Regions from separate parts of the Streptomyces sp. NBC_00385 genome, predicted to be linked through region 2. Evidence: riboswitches for the same ligand, from Rfam matches in the RefSeq annotation. Region 2 holds a riboswitch; each other region holds the start of a gene.
What was found. Region 2 has a riboswitch for cobalamin ahead of OG959_RS37085 (ABC transporter substrate-binding protein). Riboswitches for the same ligand answer to the same signal wherever they lie in the genome.

Region 1 (4,205 bases), 6.9 Mb from region 2:
ACGACTCGGTGGCCCATTCCAGGTAGGCGGAGCGGTCATCGGCGCGCAGGGGCAGGGTCTCGCGCAGAGCGGGTTCGTCGACCTGGATGACCGAGGTCCCGCCCGCTTCCAGATCGTCGACCTCGTCCCGCAACGCCAGGGCGACCTGGCGTGCGGTGACGCCGAGCGGCTGGTCGTCACGGACGAACGACCAGGCCAGCATGGTGACGGGCCCCGTCAGCATGCCCTTGACCGGGCGGTCGGTGAGCGACTGGGCGTACGAGGTCCAGCGCACCGTCATCGGTCCGGGCCGGGAGATGTCGCCCGCGAGGACCGGCGGCCGGACGTAGCGGGTGCCGTAGGACTGGACCCAGCCGTGCCGCGTGGCGAGGTACCCGGTCAGCTGCTCGGCGAAGTACTGCACCATGTCGTTGCGTTCGGGCTCACCGTGGACCAGGACGTCGATGCCGGTCTTCTCCTGGAAGGAGATGACCTCGCCGATCTCGGCCCTGATCCGCTCCTCGTAGCCGGCCACGTCGATCCGGCCCTTGCGCAGGTCGGCGCGGGCCGTGCGCAACCCGGCGGTCTGCGGGAACGAACCGATGGTGGTCGTCGGCAGCAACGGCAGCCCGAGGCGGGCCCGCTGAGCGGCAGCACGCTCCTCGTACGGCAGGGAACGGCGGCCGTCGGAACGGGTGACAGCAGCGGTCCTGGCCCGCACGGCAGGGTCGCGGGTGATCGGGGAGTCCGCACGGGAGGCCAGATCGGCCCGGTTGACGGCGAGCTCCGCGGCGATGGCGGCGGTGCCCCGGGTCAGCGCCTTGGCCAGCGTGACGATCTCGGCGGTCTTCTGGGTGGCGAAGGCGAGCCATCGAAGGATCTGGGGGTCGATGTCCCGCTCCGCCGCGGCGTCGACCGGCACATGCAGGAGGGAGCAGGAGGCGGACACGTCGACCCGGTCGGCGAGGCCGAGAAGCGTGCCCAGGGTGGACAGGGACTTCTCGTAGTCGTTGATCCAGATGTTGCGGCCGTTGACCACCCCGGCGACGAGCCGCTTGCCGGGGATTCCGCCCACCGAGGCCAGCGCGTGGAGATTGGCGGCCGCGGCGCCGGTGAAGTCCATCGCCAGGCCCTCGACAGGGGCGTTCGCCAGGACGGGGAGTGCTTCGCCGAGCCGGTCGAAGTAGGAGGCGACGAGGAGCCTGGGCCGGTCGGTCAGGCCGCCGAGCTCCCGGTAGGTGCGGGCGGCGGCGTTCAGCTCACCCGGCGTCCTGTCCTGGACCAGGGCCGGTTCGTCCAGCTGGACCCACTCGGCTCCGGCGGCGCGCAGGTCGGCGAGCACCTCGGCGTAGACGGGCAGCAGCCGGTCCAGGAGTGTGAGCGGCTCGAAGCCGGCCGCCACCCCGGGGGCCGGCTTGGCCAGCAGCAGATACGTGACCGGGCCGACGAGCACCGGCCGGGCTGCGTGCCCGAGCGCGAGGGCTTCCTTCAGCTCGGTGACCTGCTTGGTGGAGTCGGTGGTGAAGACGGTGTCGGGGCCGAGCTCGGGGACGAGGTAGTGGTAGTTGGTGTCGAACCACTTGGTCATCTCCAGGGGAGCGACGTCCTGCGTGCCGCGGGCCATCGCGAAGTACCCGTCGAGCGCGTCGGACCCGACGGCCGCCCGGTGCCGCTGCGGAACCGCGCCGACCATGACGCTGGTGTCCAGGACGTGGTCGTAGTACGAGAAGTCGCCGGTCGGAACCTCGTGGACGCCGGCATCCGCCAGCCGCCTCCAGTTGGCCCGGCGCAGACCGGCCGCGGTTGCCCGGAGGGCGTCGGCGGTGACCCGGCCCTTCCAGTAGCCCTCGACCGCCTTCTTCAGTTCCCGGTCGGGGCCCTGGCGGGGATAGCCGTACACGGTGGCTCGTGCCGCCGCGGCTGCGGGTTCGGTGGTCATGGAACTCTCCTTCGCGAGTTGACTCCTGAACATCCCGGGCCGGGACGCGGACGCGAAGGTGTGACGAACCGGACGGATCCCGTGCGCCGTCGGCGCGCGCTTCCGTGCGGTATGTACGCCGACCCGCCCACGAGGTCACCGGGATATCCGCACGCCAAGGGGCACGTGCGGGCAACGGGCAGGTCTTCGGACTCGCGGGCAGGTCCGCCGAGGCGGACACCTACTGGCCGTCGCTTCCCGGACCCGATCGGATCCAGTGCGTATGACGGCGGTCGTTCCCACTCACCGCTGCGGGGCAGTCCCGGATTTCCACCGGGTTCCCTCTTACGACGCGTCTGCCTGGCGGACAGGGCGAACCAGCTGCACCAGCCAGCCTAGAGGGTGGGCCGCACCGCTGGGGACCGCGGTTCACATTCCGGAACGGGGAGCCTGCGGATCGTGCCCGCTCACCCGGCTCAGGCGGAGACCGCGGTGCGGGACAGCGCGGTGCGCAACGCGAAGACGCCGAGCAGGCCGCCCGACGTGAGCCGTTGGGCCGTCATGGCGCGGGGCCGGGTGGCCAGATACCCCGAGATGCGGGCTGCGCCCAGCATGATCAGACCGTTCACGGTGATGCCCACGATGACCTGCACCCCACCGAGCTGGAGGAGTTGCGCCCACGCCGGACCTCCCCGCGGGTCCAGGAACTGGGGCAGCAGGGCGGCGTACAGAAGCGCGATCTTGGGGTTGAGCAGGTTGGTCAGCAGCCCCATCGAGAACAGACGGGCGTCGGAGACCGGAGGCAGATCCCCGGCCGGGTCGAACGGTGAGCGGCCGCCCGGCTTGAGCATGCTCCAGGCGAGGTAGGCCAGGTAGGCGGCCCCGGCAAGCTTGATCACCGTGTACGCCACCGGCACGGCGGCGAACAGCGCGGACAGGCCCGCCGCCGCGGCCAGCAGATAGCACACGAACCCCACTGCGGTCCCACTGAGGCTGACCAGGCCCGCCCTGCGGCCCTGGGTGATCGCCCGGGAGGCGAGGTGGATCATGTTCGGTCCCGGAGTCAGCGCCATGCCCAGTTCGATCAGTGCCACTCCTCCGATTGCGGTCAGAGTGATCACCGGTCAACCTCCAGGTCGTTCGTCGGGTGCCTGATGCGCAGCGGCTCACCCGGCTGTGGTGGACGGGTGCGACGCATGTGCCGTGCCTGTCCCGCCCGCTGCAGCATAGAGCTCGGCGTCTGGGCAACTTCGGCCGCCCCAGGCCCCGTTCCCGTCTCGACTCGGCGGGTGCGCGTCCGTCTCAGACGGGGTAGGCGTGGGTCTGCGCCGCCTTCACCGTCGCCCAGACCGCCGCGCCCGGGTGCAGGTCGAGTTCGGCGGCGGAGGCCGTGGTCAGGTCCGCGGTGAGACGCAGCTCTCCGGTGAGGTCGGCGCGGATCTGGTCGCCGTGCGTCTCCAGGCCCGCGATCTCGCACTGCCAGAGGTTACGGGCGCTGGAGCCCGCGGGGCGGTCACGGTGAAGGGTGACGGCGCTCGGCGGGAAGGCCACGAAGACCGGACCGGACAGGGCCTCCATGGTGGTGGCGGGAGGGCCGTCGTCGAGGCGGACGGTGTGGCCGTCGGCCGAGCCCCGGTAGAGGTTCAGGCCGACCAGACGGGCGATGTAGTCCGTACGGGGATGGCGGGCGATGTGGGACGGCGCACCCTCCTGGACGACCCGGCCGTCCTCGACCACGACCAGGCGGTCCGCCAGGACCATCGCGTCCAGCGGATCGTGCGTGACCAGGACGGCGACGGCTTCGAACTCGGCCAGATGCCGCCGGAGTTGCGAGCGGACCTCCAGGCGGGTGCGGGCATCCAGCGCCGCCAGCGGCTCGTCCAGGAGCAACAGACGCGGCCGGGTCGCCAGGGCGCGGGCCAGGGCGACACGCTGGGCCTGGCCGCCGGACAGGCTGCGTGGCTTGACGTCGACGTGCTCCGCGAGACCGAGGCGGCCGAGCCACTTCGTGGCCTCACTACGGGCCGCGGCCTTGGTCGCCCCGTGGCAGCGTGGTCCGAAGGCCACGTTGTCCAGGGCGGTGAGGTGGGGGAAGAGCAGGTAGTCCTGGAAGACGACGCCGACGGGGCGGGACTCCGGCGGCGTACGCTCCAATGCCGTTCCGTCCAGCCGCAGATGGCCGTCGGTGAGTGGTGTCAGGCCGGCGAGGGCGCGCAGGGCCGTGGTCTTGCCGGCGCCGTTGGGGCCGAGCAGGGCGACGACTTCGCCGGGTGCGACGGCCAGCGTCACATCGAGGCGGAAGGTGCCG
Region 2 (4,205 bases):
GCGGCTGCTGGGCGAGCGCGCGGGCGATCTGGACGCGCTGGCGTTCACCGCCGGACAGCGTGTGCCAGGACTGGTCGCGGCGTTCCGCGAGACCGGTCCGCTCCAGAGCCTCGCGCACCGCCCTCTCGTCGGCCGCCGTCGGCGCCGACCAGGCACGGCGGTGCGGGATGCGGCCCAGGCGTACGACGTCCACGACGCTGAGCTCGACCTGGGTGACGGCGTGCTGGTCGACCACGGCAACGCGCCGGGCCACGGTGCGTCGGCCGACCGCGGTCAGCGGATCGCCGTCGAGGGTGACCAGGCCCGCGTCCGGGGCGAGGACCCCGGCCAGGATCCGCAGGAGGGTGGACTTCCCGGAGCCGTTCGGGCCGATCAGCCCGATGGTGGCGCCGGGCGGCGGTGCGAGCGAGACACCGTCCAGGATGAGGCGGCCGCCCGCCTCCCTGCTGACCCGGTCGGCCCGCAGGCCGCCGGGGACGGCCCGGGTCACGGGGTCCGCCGGGTGCGGTGGAGGACCAGCACGAAGGCGGGGACCCCGATCAGTGCGGTGACGACTCCCACCGGTACCTCCTGCGGATCGAGAACGGTCCGGGCGAGGGTGTCGACCCAGACCAGGAACACGGCCCCGGCGAGTGCGGTCACCGGCAGCAGTCTGCGGTGCCCGGAGCCGGTGAGCGCCCGGGCCGCGTGCGGCAGCACCAGCCCGACGAACCCGATGGCACCGGCGGAGCTCACGAGAGCGGCGGTCAGCAGTGCGGTCGTGCACAGCAGGACGATCCGGGTACGGCCGACGTGGACGCCGAGGGTGGCCGCCGCGTCCTGGCCGAAGGCGAAGGCGTCGAGCGTACGGGCGTGGCCGAGGCAGATCAGCAGGGTCACTGCGAGCACGGCGGAGCAGATCCACACATCGCTCCAGCCGACGCCGCCGAGCGAGCCCAGCAGCCAGAACAGCACGCCTCGGGTCTGTTCGGCGTCGGCGGCGGTCATCACGACGAAGGAGGTGAGCGCGGAGAAGAGCTGCATGGCCGCGACGCCGGACAGGACGACCCGGTCGGTGCTGCCGCCGAGGGTGTGGCTGAGCAGCATGACCAGGGCGAAGGAGCACAGGGCCCCGATGAACGCCCCGGCCGACAGGGAGACCGCTCCCCCGCCGACCCCGAGGACGACCACGACGACGGCGCCGGTCGAGGCTCCGGAGGAGACCCCGAGGACGAACGGGTCGGCGAGCGGGTTGCGCAGCAGCGACTGCATGACCGTGCCGCAGACCGCGAGCCCCGCGCCGCAGACGGCGGCGAGCAGGGTGCGCGGCATGCGCAGGTTCCAGATGATGCCGTCGCGGATCGGGCTGAGCCGCGACTCGCCCGCGCCGAGGTGGGAGGCGACCGCGGACCAGACGTCGGCGACGGAGATCCGGGCCGGGCCGATCGTGACGGCGACGGCGACGGACAGGGCGAGCAGCAGGAGCCCACCGGTCCACAGGAGGCCTTCGCGGATACCGCGGACGCGCCGGAGGCCGGGCCCGGTGCGCGCGGCCGTGTCCTCGCGCTGTACCGCGGCCTGTTCGGTGTCCGTCACCCCGCGAGCCCGAAGGTGCGCAGGGCTGCGGCCACGCGCTCCACGCCCTCGACGGTCCGGATGGTCGGGTTCATCGCCTGGCCGCTGAGCAGCACGTAGCGCTTGTGCCGGACGGCGTCCATGTTCTTCGTGACGGGGTTGGACTCCAGGAAGGCGATCTTCTTCGCGGCACTCTCGGCGGTCTGCGACTTGCGGGTCAGATCGCCGATGACCAGTACGTCCGGGTTGCGGTCGGCGACCGTCTCCCAGTTGATCTGCGGCCATTCCTCGTGAGTGTCGTCGAAGGCGTTCTTCGCGCCGAGTTCCCGGGTGATGATGCCGGGCGCACCGCAGCAGCCGGCCAGGTACGGGGCCTCGGAGTTGGCGAACCAGTACAGCAGCGAGGCCCCGGAGGCGTCGATGCCGCTCGTCGCCTTCCGTACCCGGGCGCGCAGCCCGGCGACGAGTTTCTCGCCGCGCTCGGGAACGCCGAACACCTGGGCCAGTTCGCGCACTTCGGCGTAGACGCTGTCCATGGTCAGGGCGCCGGTGCGGACTCCGTCGCCGTCCATGCTGTTGTCCTTGGCGGTGCAGTCGGCGGGCGAGACGTAGGTGGGGACGCCCAGCTTCTCGAACTGCTCGCGCGGTGCGACACCGCCCTTGGCGAGGGTCGATTCGAAGGAGGCGCTGACGAAGTCGGGCTCCCGGTCCAGGACCTTCTCCGACGAGGGGCGGTTGTCGGAGATCCTCGGGACGCCCGCGTTGGCCTTCTCCAGGCCCTTCAGCACCGGGTCGGTCCAGGTGGCCGTGGCGGCCAGCCGGTCGGCGAGACCGAGCGAGAGCAGGATCTCGGTCGATCCCTGGTCGACCGGTACGGCGCGCTTCGGCGCGGCGTCCACGGTGACGGTCCGTCCGCAGTTCCTCAGTGTGACCGGATAGCCGTCGGCCTTGCCGGACTTGGCTGCGGTGCTGTCCTTGCCGCCGCCGCAGGCCGTCAGCAGGATCAGGGCGGCGGTGAGCAGGGCGGCGGAGCGGGCGGGGCCGGCTATGGGCGGCACGGAGTACCTCGGCGTCTCTGGGCCCATGCGCGGGGCCCGTACGGAGTTCCGCGGCCCGGTGCCGGACCGCGGGTGCCAGCAGGTCTTCGGACTCGGGTTCATGCGGACGGGACGCCTTCCCGGGAAACCGTGGGTCTCCCAGTGGCCGTGGCCCCGCCCGTCCCCCTCACCGCTGCGCGTCAGTTCCGGATTCGCACCGGATTCCCTGACCCCTACGTGGAGTTCGACTGGCTCCGGGCACGCTACCACGAGCCTCCGCGCAGCTCAGCGGCGGTGCGGGGCGGTGCGGTGGCCGGGGCGGCGTGCCGCGCACCGCCCCGGCCACCCCACCGTTCCGGGGCGGCCCGGTACCGGTCACGCGTTGCGGTGAACCGATTCGTCACCGGGGGTGCGCGGACCGGTGGCTTCCGGGGCCGCGGCGATGTGCCAGGAGGCGCCCGGATCGTCGTAGGCGTCGGTGTAGCGGGCTCCGGTGATGGGCCAGTCGGCAAGCAGCTCACCGGGCAGCGCGAAGGACGCGGCCAGTTCCGGCAGATGGCCGCTGACCGCGGTGACGAGCTGTTCGGTGGCATCACTCAGTCCGTCTACCTGACCGGGGGTCAGGTGGCCGGCCGCGAGCAGGTCCCCGCTGTTGTGTGCGACCCAGCGCAGCGCGAACAGCCGGGCCAGTTCGTCCAGCCGCTCGCGGGCCTCGCCGCCGGGCAGCGCCGCGAGCGCGTTCTCGTACGCGTGGGCCGCCTGCCGGTACCCATGGGCCTCGACCCCCCGCAGCGCGGGCCCGGATGCCGCGTTCCAGCGCTCCAGCGGGCCACCGTCCGCCGCCCGCGCCATCCGTGCCGCCGCCCGGGCGAACCAGATGCGCTCCACCTCGTCCAGGAGGCGGCCGAGGAACCGGAGGTCGGCGAGGTCACCGCCCGTGGCGCCGGCGGCCGGTTCCTCCTGCGGGGCCCGTGACGCGTCGAGGAGGAGTCCGGCCGCCGCCCGGGAGTGAATGGCCAGGTTGTCACCCTCGGCGGTGATGGCGCCCTCGATCCCGGTGACGAGTTCGGTCATCCCGTTGTTCTCCAGCAGCCCCTGGGCGCCGCACCGCTCCCGGCATTCGACGATCACGGACCGGGCCTGCCAGGTGATCCACCCCTTGGCGATGTCGACCAGCCGCTCGTCCGCCTCCCGCTCCGCGGGCGGCCGGGCCGCCGCCTTCTCCCAACGGTCGAGTACGCGCCGGTGCAGCAGGCTCATCGCGAAGACGGTGGCCATGGCCTCGGCGAGCGGACCGTGGTGGCTGCGGTGGGCCACCACCGGCACCGGGGGCGCCGCGCGGCCCCCCGAGACGAAGCGATGGCCGCCGTAGCGGACGGCGACGGCCAGGGTGGTGCGGGCGGAGCCGACCGCGCTGGCGCTCATGCAGATCCGGCCGGTGGTGACCCGCCCGATCGAGGTGAGGAAGCGGCGCCTGCGTCCCTCGGTGCCGCTGCGGAACACCCCGTCGTCGCCGACCCGCCCCTGCGCGCCGCCGAGCAGTGCCCCGCGGTCCACGAAGACCTGGTCGAAGGAGGTCAGGCAGTGGTCGACCGGACTGCCCATCCGTGCGGG
Region 3 (4,205 bases), 2.3 Mb from region 2:
TGATGAACGCCCCGTAGGAGCGGGCCCACGGAGCGTCCGTGCGGCGCGCGGCCACGACGTACCCCGCCACGCCGACCAGCAGGCCGAGCAGCAGCGGGTTGGTGGTACGGGACGCGGCGGTCGCGAGCCCGAGCGCCCACAGCCACCAGGCGCCTGCGGGCAGTGCGTTGCTCCGGGTGGCTGCGGGCGCGCGCCAGGCACGGACCCGGTCCACCGGTGCGCCCGCGGTATCCGCAGGCGCACCGCTCGTCGAGCCGGTCATCCGCGGCGGCGGCGGGCCTGCGCGACTGCGGCGATGCCGACGAGCAGGACGGCGCCGACCCCGACGAGGACCCCGGCGGACGGCCCGCCGCCGTCCGCACCGTCGCCGCCGGTGGTGACACCGGCCGACGTGGGCGCGGAGGCGTCGGCCGTGGCGGTCCTGCCGCCACCCGAGTCCTGGGACACCTGCTCACCGCAGCCGGAGTCCGGATAGCCGGAGATCGCGCAGAGCAGCGCGTCGCTGCCGTACCGCAGCGGCTTGGCCACGGAGGCGAGGGCCTCCGCGCTGCTCGCGTCCTCCGGGACCTGCGCGCACGCGGTCCGCGGAGCGGGGGGAGTCTCCCCGTCCGGGGCGTCGGCGGCCGTACCGGGATCGATGACGAGAGCGACCCGCTTGCGGCCGTCCTCGGCGGGCGTGTCCGCGCAGATCTTCGCGAAGTCGGGGGCGTGGCGCGGCTTGGCCGCGTCCTGCGAGTCCGCGCTCACGGCGAACCGGAAGCCCTGCACCGAACCGTCGTCCGGCCGGACCAGCGACGGCCCCTGGGTGGCATACGCCCACCCGCTGCCGGAGCCCTCCCAGAACGACCAGTAGCGGTAGCCCGCCGCCTGGGCCGTGCCCGTACCGAGCACGGCCAGGACGGCGCCCAGGACCACCAGCAGTACGGTGGCCCGTCCGGCGCGTGCGCTCTTCCGGCCCGAGGCCGCCCGACGGCTCCTCACAGCTGCTGGTTCTTGCGGCGGCCGCTGATCAGGAACCCGGCGCCGGCGCCGACGGCGAGTCCGATCCCGACGAACCACCAGACACCGCCGATGCCGTCCCCGTCGCCGCTGTCCTTCTTCTCCTCCTCGGTGGCGCTCGCCGTCGGCTTCTTGTCGGTGGAGGGCGCGGGACCCGTCGCGTTCAGCTGGGCGACGAGGTCGGCGCCGCCGAAGTCGTGGACGTCGGTGCCGGTGGCGTGGGCGGCCATGACGAGCTGCGCGTAGGCGGCGGGGCCGTTCTCCTTCGCCCAGTCCGCGGAGTTCTTCTCGAGCCACTTCACGGACGCGGCGGCCTTGTCCTTGTGGCCGGCCGCGGACAGGGCGACGACCGCGTCGGCGGTGTTGCCGAAGTCGGGCTGCGGGGCGCTGTCCTCGGCGCCGGGCATCGGCGGCGAGTCGAGGTGGCCGGTCTTCTTGAGGGCCCCGGCGAGGTAGTAGGCGCCGTTCTGGGCGGCCTGCTCGGGCTTGACGGTGTCACCCCCGGTGCAGGTGGGGTCCTTCACCGCGGCGTTGTTGCCGACGACGAGCCCCTTGCCGAGCGATCCGAGCACGGCGGCCGCGGTGGCGTCGCCGTTGGCGACGAGCTTGCCGGCCTTGTCGGGCTGGTACGCGAACGCGCCGCCGTCCTTGCCGCCGCAGGGAATGGCGAAGGTGAGCAGCGCGTCGTACGGCGTCCTGCCCTCGCTGTTCGTCACATCGTCGAGCTTCTCGCCGGCCCGGGCGAGGGCGCCGATCACGATCGAGGTGGAGTTCGCGTCACTCGGGCTGCCGGCGGTGTAGCCCCAGCCGCCGTCCTTGTTCTGCACGGACTTCAGCCAGGAGGCCCCGTGCTGCACGAGATCCTCGTGCCCGCGGACCTCGTGCAGCGCCTGCACGGCGGCAGCCGTCGCATTGGTGTCGACCATGGTCTTGGCGTCGCAGCGCACGGTCGGGTCCGGCCGGTACGCGGGGAACGCCCCGCTGTCGCACTGCTGGCCGATCAGCCAGTCGACGGCCTCGTCGGCGGGCGAAACACCCACGGCCCGCTGCGAGGCGAAGGCCAGCGACTGCCGCCACACCCCGTCGTACGTCGGGTCCTTCGTGCCGTACAGCCCCGAGGGCAGAGACACGGACGGCGAGGGGGAGGGGGACGGCGCGGCGACTGCGGCCGGGGCTGCGGCCACACAGAGCACGGTGGCGGTGGCGGCGAGCGCGGCTGCGCTGCGGCGTACGGTCATGGCGGGCGGGGCCTCTCCTGGGGGAACCGGGCACAGGCACACACAGGCACCAGGCTCCGGCTCCGTATACCTCGACGGTGCCGGCCACCGGGGGGTCCCGACGGCACGAGCCGGTCACGACACGGACAGGGCATTCCGACTCCCGCCCGGCTGGGCGGTCACGGCTGCGGGTCAGCGCCGGATTCGCACCGGCTTCCCCCTGAACGGACATGATGACGACCAGCCCACTCTACCGGGCGGGTCCCGGGGCCCCTCGGTGTGGGCGGCCCCGGCATCCGACGGCATGGCCCTCTGTGGCCGCTGCCGGGGCCGCCCACGGAGGCGCCGAAACGCGCATGGCTCTTTCGAGGAGTGATCGTTAAACTACAACCGGCTTAAGAATCAGTCTGGTTGAAAGGGCGGGGCGGGCATGACAACAGGTCCGGGGGGATTCCCTCCGCCTCCTCCGTCCCGGCCACCGGGCCCGCCCCCTACCCCTCCTCCTTCTCCGCCTCATCCACCGCGGACGGATCCTCCCCGGTGGGCATGGTGGGTCGGCGGGATCGCCATTCCGCTGGCCGGCATCCTGGCGACGGTGATCTTCAGCAACGACCCGGAGCCCGTCTCGGCTCCTGCCCCGGCACCCGCCCCGGCCTCCAGCAGCGCGCGAACCAGACCGAGCACACTGCCGAGCCCGGACCAAGCCTGGGGGGAGAGCGAGTCGCCCACGGCGACTTCGAGTGACACGGTGTCCGCGAGCCCTTCGGCCACCTCGGATGTCGACCTCACGGCGCCGGCCGGGTACGCAGAGGCGACCGAGACCATGTGGGGCCTCGCGCCGGGTTCCTGCGAACACTCCGAACAGCAGATCGTCGACCTCGACGACGGCATGAGCCGGGTGGAATCCGGCGACGGCGTGGTGAAGGACCCCCGCGGAGCGGAACTCCTCTACTGGCCGTCCGAAAGCTGCATCGACGACTTCGGCGACTATCAACTGCGCGCCCTGCCCAACACCCGCGTGGGACTCCTGCAGACCGGCATGCCCAAGACCTTCGAGTCCTGCAAGGCCGCGTCCGGGACCGGTTTCGGAGGCCTTCAGCTCTCCGATGGAAGCGAGAGCGAAGCCCGGGGTTTCGTCGAAGGCGCGGCCGTGTGCTCCGTAACAGACCGAGGCGCCGTCTCCATGGCCCTGATCGAGCACATGGACGGTGGGACATTCGACGACGTATCGGTGAGCGGCAGGCTCTACGTGTGGCCGAAGTCGCCCTGATCCGCCTCGTCCGTCCCTCGGCGACAGCACGCCCGTACGCGGAAAAAGGGGATGAGGACCGACCGGAGGCCGTGCTTGCATGAGCCCCATGGTGTCCACCGACCGTTTGCTCGCCTTCGCGGCGATGTCGTTCCTGCTGATCGTGATCCCGGGGCCCAGCGTGCTTTTCGTGATCGGGCGGGCGCTGGCGCAGGGCCGGCGCGCGGCGCTGACGACGGTCGTGGGCAACACGACGGGCGCGTTCCTGCTCGTCTTCGCCGTGGCCCTCGGAGTCGGGTCGATCGTCGAGCGTTCCGTCCTCGTCTTCACGGTGCTGAAACTGGCCGGTGCCGCCTACCTGGTGTATCTGGGCGTCAAGGCGTGGCGGCAACGAGGTTCCCTGCGGGCCGCGTTCACCGGCGAGGAGAAGGCCGCGCAGGGAGGACTGCGCACGTTCTGGGACGGGTTGGCCGTCGGTGTGGCCAACCCCAAGACCATGGTGTTCTTCGCCGCCGTGCTGCCGCAGTTCGTCGACCGCGCCCAGGGACACATCGCGGTGCAGATGCTGGTGCTCGGGCTGGTCTTCAACATCATCGCGTTGGCCTCGGACAGCCTGTGGGGCCTGCTCGCGGCGACCGGCCGGGACTGGTTCGCCCGCTCGCCCCGGCGCCTCTCACTCGTCGGCGGAATCGGCGGCGTCACGATGATCGGCCTCGGCGTCACCGTGGCCGTCACCGGAC
Region 4 (4,205 bases), 1.5 Mb from region 2:
AGATCACCGCGTCATACGTGCCCCGAAGCTGCTCCAGACAGTCCACGACGGTGGACAGCAGCGACTCCTGCCGGCCGCCGTGGTAGCCGCGTGCGCTCATCTCGCCGACCGGACGGCCCATCAGGACGACCTGGCTTGAGCGGTCGCTGCCGGGCTTGAGCAGCACCGGGTTCATCAGCGCGGTCGGCTCCACCCGGGCGGCCTGGGCCTGCATGGCCTGGGCGCGGCCGATCTCGGCGCCTTCGCGGGTGACGAAGGAGTTGAGTGACATGTTCTGCGCCTTGAACGGCGCCACCTTCACGCCCCGGCGCACCAGCCAGCGGCAGATGCCCGCCGTGACGACGCTCTTGCCCGCGTCCGATGTGGTCCCGGCGACCAGCAGTCCGCCGCTCATGTCGGTCTCCGTTCTGAGAATCGGGGTGCCGTGCTGCGGGAACCCGCGGTGCGGGCCCCCGCGATCCTTCGTGCCGCGAACCCCGCGCCCAGCCGGGCCGCCACGCTCACGCCGAGGGCGAGCGCGCTCACCCGGCGCGACAGCCGTACGGCCCGCTCGATGTCGGCGGGCTCCACCGCGCGGCCGGTCTCCCCGTTGAGCACGGGACGGTGCTCGACCCGGCCGCCGTAGGTGAGTGTTCCGCCGAGCCGTACGCCGAGCGCGCCGGCGAACGAGGCTTCCACGGGGCCCGCGTTGGGGCTCGGGTGCTTGGCCGCGTCGGCCCGCCAGGCGTGCACCGCTTCCCGTGGCCGCCCCCCGGCGGTCACGGCGAGGAGGGCCGTCAGCCGGGCGCCCGGCCAGCCCGCGAGGTCGTCGAGGCGGGCCGAGGCCCAGCCGTAACGCCGGTAGCGGGGCGACTTGTGACCGACCATCGCGTCGAGCGTGTTGGCGGCCCGGAACCCGACGAGTCCGGGGACCCCGCCCAGCGCGCCCCACACCAGGGCGCCGACCACGGCGTCCGAGGTGTTCTCGGCGACGGACTCCACGACGGCGCGGGCGATCTGCGGACCGTCCAGGGACTGCGGGTCGCGGCCGCACAGATGTGGCAGCCGCTCCCGGGCCCGTTCGATGTCCCCGGAGGCGAGCGCGCCACCGATGGCCCGGGCCTCGCGCCCCAGCGACGTACCGCCGATGACGGACCAGGTGGCGGCGGCGGTCAGGACGACGGACGCGGCGGGGTGGCGGCGCAGGGCGCGGGAGGCCAGCGCGGCGCCCCCGGCGGCGCCTCCGGCGCAGAGCACGGTGTGCAGGGCGCCCCACCCGCGGTGGTCGCGCCACAGACGGCGTTCGACGCCTGCCGCGGCCCGCCCGAAGGCGGCGACCGGGTGCCCCCTGCGGGGATCACCGAGCAGCAGATCGCCGATCAGACCGGCCGTGGCGCCGTACGCGAAGATGCGATCGGCACGCACGGTTCAGCCGGCCGTTGCGCCTCGAAGGACCTCAGGACCTGTTCTGCGTTGCACAGGAAGGGACGCACGGCAGCCGGGCATGGCGATATGTCCTCACTCAGGGTCCGCGCCCTGGTTCGACGTGACGGCGACGAGAGTCTCCTGGCTTCCGGATCCGCAGTTCCCCCGGCCTTCCAGTCCGCTTGCGTGGACCGTGACTTCCAGTGGTGGGGGACTGCTCCCCGGTGACAGTGGCGGGACCGCGCCGGATTCGCACCGGCTTCCTCTGCTGTCGCCGTAATGGCTCCGGCAGTCCACCACGCTCTGCGAACGCCCGTCAACTTGCCGTTGACCTGCGACGGTGCAGTGTGCTGAGACGCACATCGGGCCGGACGCACCAGTGGTGCGTCCGGCCCGATGCGGGTGGGACCGGTGGGGCTCAGGCGGTGATCAGACGACGATCAGGTAGATGCCGTAGGCCACGGCCGCGGCGCACAGGCCGAAGCAGACGTACGCGCCGGCGCGGGCCAGCATGAGCGAACCGCCCGCCGGACCGCCCGCCGAGCCGCCCTGTGCGGCCGGTTCGGGCTGCTTGGAGAGGCCGACGACGCCGAGGGTGAAGAGGCCCACCAGCGCGACGGTGGCGACGAGGGAGACACCGAAGACGGTGCCGAGGGCTGCCCAGTCGATGTTCATGGGGATCTGTCCTTACCGGAGGCTCTTAGACCGTGGCGGGTCGGGCCGGGTCGGCGACCGGCCCGGCGGGGGCCGGGATGGTGGCCGTGAGGTCGTGGGGCTGAGCGGCCGCGGTGGGCGGCGGGCTGACGGCCGCGATGGCCGTGGTGACGACGCCCGCGGGCTCGGCGTCCGCACCGGCCGGGGCGACGTCGTCGTGGCCGACGGGCTTGCGCCGCGACAGCACCCAGATCGCACCGGAGCCGGCGATCAGGAGCGCCGCGACGACCACGACACCCCAGGTGCCCTGCTTGGTGAGCAACTCCGCGCCCGCGCCGACCAGACCGGCGGCCGGCAGGGTCAGGCCCCAGGCGACGAACATCCGGGTGGCGGTGGACCAGCGGACCACGCCGCCCTTGCGGCCGAGGCCCGCGCCCATGACGGCGCCGGAGCACGACTGGGTCGTGGAGAGGGAGAAACCGAGGTGGGACGAGGCCAGGATGACGGTGGCCGCGCTGGTCTGGGCGGCGAAGCCCTGCGGCGGCTTCAGTTCGGTCAGGCCGCTGCCCATGGTGCGGATGATGCGCCAGCCGCCCAGGTAGGTGCCGAGAGCGATGGCGAGGCCCGCGGAGACGATGACCCAGACCGGCGGGTTGGAGCCGGGGGAGAGGACGCCGCCGGTGACCAGGGCGAGCGTGATGATGCCCATGGTCTTCTGCGCGTCGTTGGTGCCGTGCGCGAGCGACACGAGACCGGCCGAGGCGATCTGGCCGGCGCGGTACCCCTTCGCGGTGGCCTTCTCCTGGGCGCCGCCCTTGACCTTCCCGCCGATGCGGTACGTCAGCTTGGTGGCCAGCAACGCGGCCAGACCGGCGACGACCGGTGCGGCGACCGCGGGGAGCAGCACCTTGGTGACGACGGTGCCGCCGTCGACCGACGACCAGCCCGCGGACATCACCGCGGCGCCGATCAGGCCGCCGAACAGTGCGTGGGAGGAACTGGACGGCAGGCCGACCAGCCAGGTCAGGAGATTCCACAGGATGGCGCCGACGAGCGCCGCGAAGATGACCTCGGTTCTGAGCCCGTCTTCGTTGATGATCCCGCCGGAGATCGTCTTGGCGACCTCCACCGACAGGAACGCGCCTACGAGGTTGAGAACGGCGGACATGGCCACCGCTGTCTTGGGTTTGAGTGCGCCGGTCGAGATGGTGGTGGCCATCGCGTTGGCGGTGTCGTGGAAACCGTTCGTGAAATCGAACACTAGAGCTGTCACGATCACAATCGCGAGCAGCAGCGTGATGTGTTCCATTTACCCAGGCAATCGTTCGACGTCAGTGGCACGTGGACCGTAGGCAACCTGAGTGAACGGAAGATGAACTGGGCAGGGCGTTGCGGTGACCCCAACCGGAGTGCCGCCGCCCTTTTCGTCCGACGGGTGACGGCGGGATTCCGGTACGGGCCGGTGTGGGCCCGGAATCCGGCGTCCGGGGAGGCTGTCGTGGGAGGGGTGGCACAGGGCCGCTCATCCGTTGAAAGGATCTTCGTGTGAGCGGTGAGTGGCGGGATTCGATCGAACAGGCCTGGGATGCGGTCGTCGCCACCGCCCGCCGGACGGCCTCCGAGGGACTGGTCGTGGGCACCTCGGGCAACGTCTCGGCACGGGTCGGCGGGACCGTACTCGTCACCCCGAGCGGAGTGCCGTACGACCGGCTCCGCCCCGAGGATCTGACCGGCGTCGATCCGGAGGGCAACCAGATCCTTGGAACCATGGCCCCCACCAGCGAACTCCCGCTCCATCTCGCGGTGTACCGGAACACCGACGCGGTCGCCGTGGTGCACACCCACGCGGTGCACGCCACAGCCGTCTCCGCACTGGTCGCCGAGGTGCCGTCGGTGCACTACGCCGCAGCGATGCTGGGCGGCCCCGTCCGGGTCGCCGCCTATGCCCGCTACGGCACGGACGAACTGGCCGAAAACATGCTCACGGCCCTGCGCGGCCGCACCGGCTGCCTGCTGGGCAACCACGGCACGGTCACCTACGGCGCCTCCCTCGACGAGGCGTACGACCGCACGGCCCAGCTGGAATGGCTGTGCCGCCTCTGGCTCACCGCGAGTTCGGTGCCCGGCCGGACCCCGGCCCTGCTCAC

Region 1: it holds a riboswitch for cobalamin, as region 2 does, so the genes downstream of both, metE (5-methyltetrahydropteroyltriglutamate--homocysteine S-methyltransferase) here and OG959_RS37085 (ABC transporter substrate-binding protein) in region 2, are expected to answer to the same signal.
Region 3: it holds a riboswitch for cobalamin, as region 2 does, so the genes downstream of both, OG959_RS27380 (prenyltransferase/squalene oxidase repeat-containing protein) here and OG959_RS37085 (ABC transporter substrate-binding protein) in region 2, are expected to answer to the same signal.
Region 4: it holds a riboswitch for cobalamin, as region 2 does, so the genes downstream of both, OG959_RS30670 (cobalamin biosynthesis protein) here and OG959_RS37085 (ABC transporter substrate-binding protein) in region 2, are expected to answer to the same signal.

What each region holds. Positions count from the first base shown of each region.
Region 1 covers NZ_CP107951.1:1,534,639-1,538,843, reverse strand. The annotation lists gene metE (5-methyltetrahydropteroyltriglutamate--homocysteine S-methyltransferase) at 1-1,918, opposite strand, end outside; cobalamin riboswitch at 2,079-2,294, opposite strand; gene OG959_RS06675 (LysE family translocator) at 2,374-3,018, opposite strand; gene OG959_RS06670 (ABC transporter ATP-binding protein) at 3,200-4,205, opposite strand, start outside.
Region 2 covers NZ_CP107951.1:8,398,299-8,402,503, reverse strand. The annotation lists gene OG959_RS37095 (ABC transporter ATP-binding protein) at 1-490, opposite strand, end outside; gene OG959_RS37090 (FecCD family ABC transporter permease) at 487-1,494, opposite strand; gene OG959_RS37085 (ABC transporter substrate-binding protein) at 1,572-2,612, opposite strand; cobalamin riboswitch at 2,673-2,859, opposite strand; gene OG959_RS37080 (acyl-CoA dehydrogenase family protein) at 2,967-4,205, opposite strand, start outside.
Region 3 covers NZ_CP107951.1:6,131,872-6,136,076, forward strand. The annotation lists gene OG959_RS27370 (energy-coupling factor transporter transmembrane component T) at 1-262, opposite strand, end outside; gene OG959_RS27375 (SCO2322 family protein) at 259-921, opposite strand; gene OG959_RS27380 (prenyltransferase/squalene oxidase repeat-containing protein) at 978-2,237, opposite strand; cobalamin riboswitch at 2,352-2,473, opposite strand; gene OG959_RS27385 (hypothetical protein) at 2,730-2,963, opposite strand; gene OG959_RS27390 (hypothetical protein) at 2,965-3,486, shown strand; gene OG959_RS27395 (LysE family translocator) at 3,575-4,205, shown strand, end outside.
Region 4 covers NZ_CP107951.1:6,885,416-6,889,620, forward strand. The annotation lists gene OG959_RS30665 (cobyric acid synthase) at 1-394, opposite strand, end outside; gene OG959_RS30670 (cobalamin biosynthesis protein) at 391-1,404, opposite strand; cobalamin riboswitch at 1,539-1,670, opposite strand; gene OG959_RS30675 (hypothetical protein) at 1,834-2,079, opposite strand; gene OG959_RS30680 (inorganic phosphate transporter) at 2,105-3,367, opposite strand; gene OG959_RS30685 (class II aldolase/adducin family protein) at 3,604-4,205, shown strand, end outside.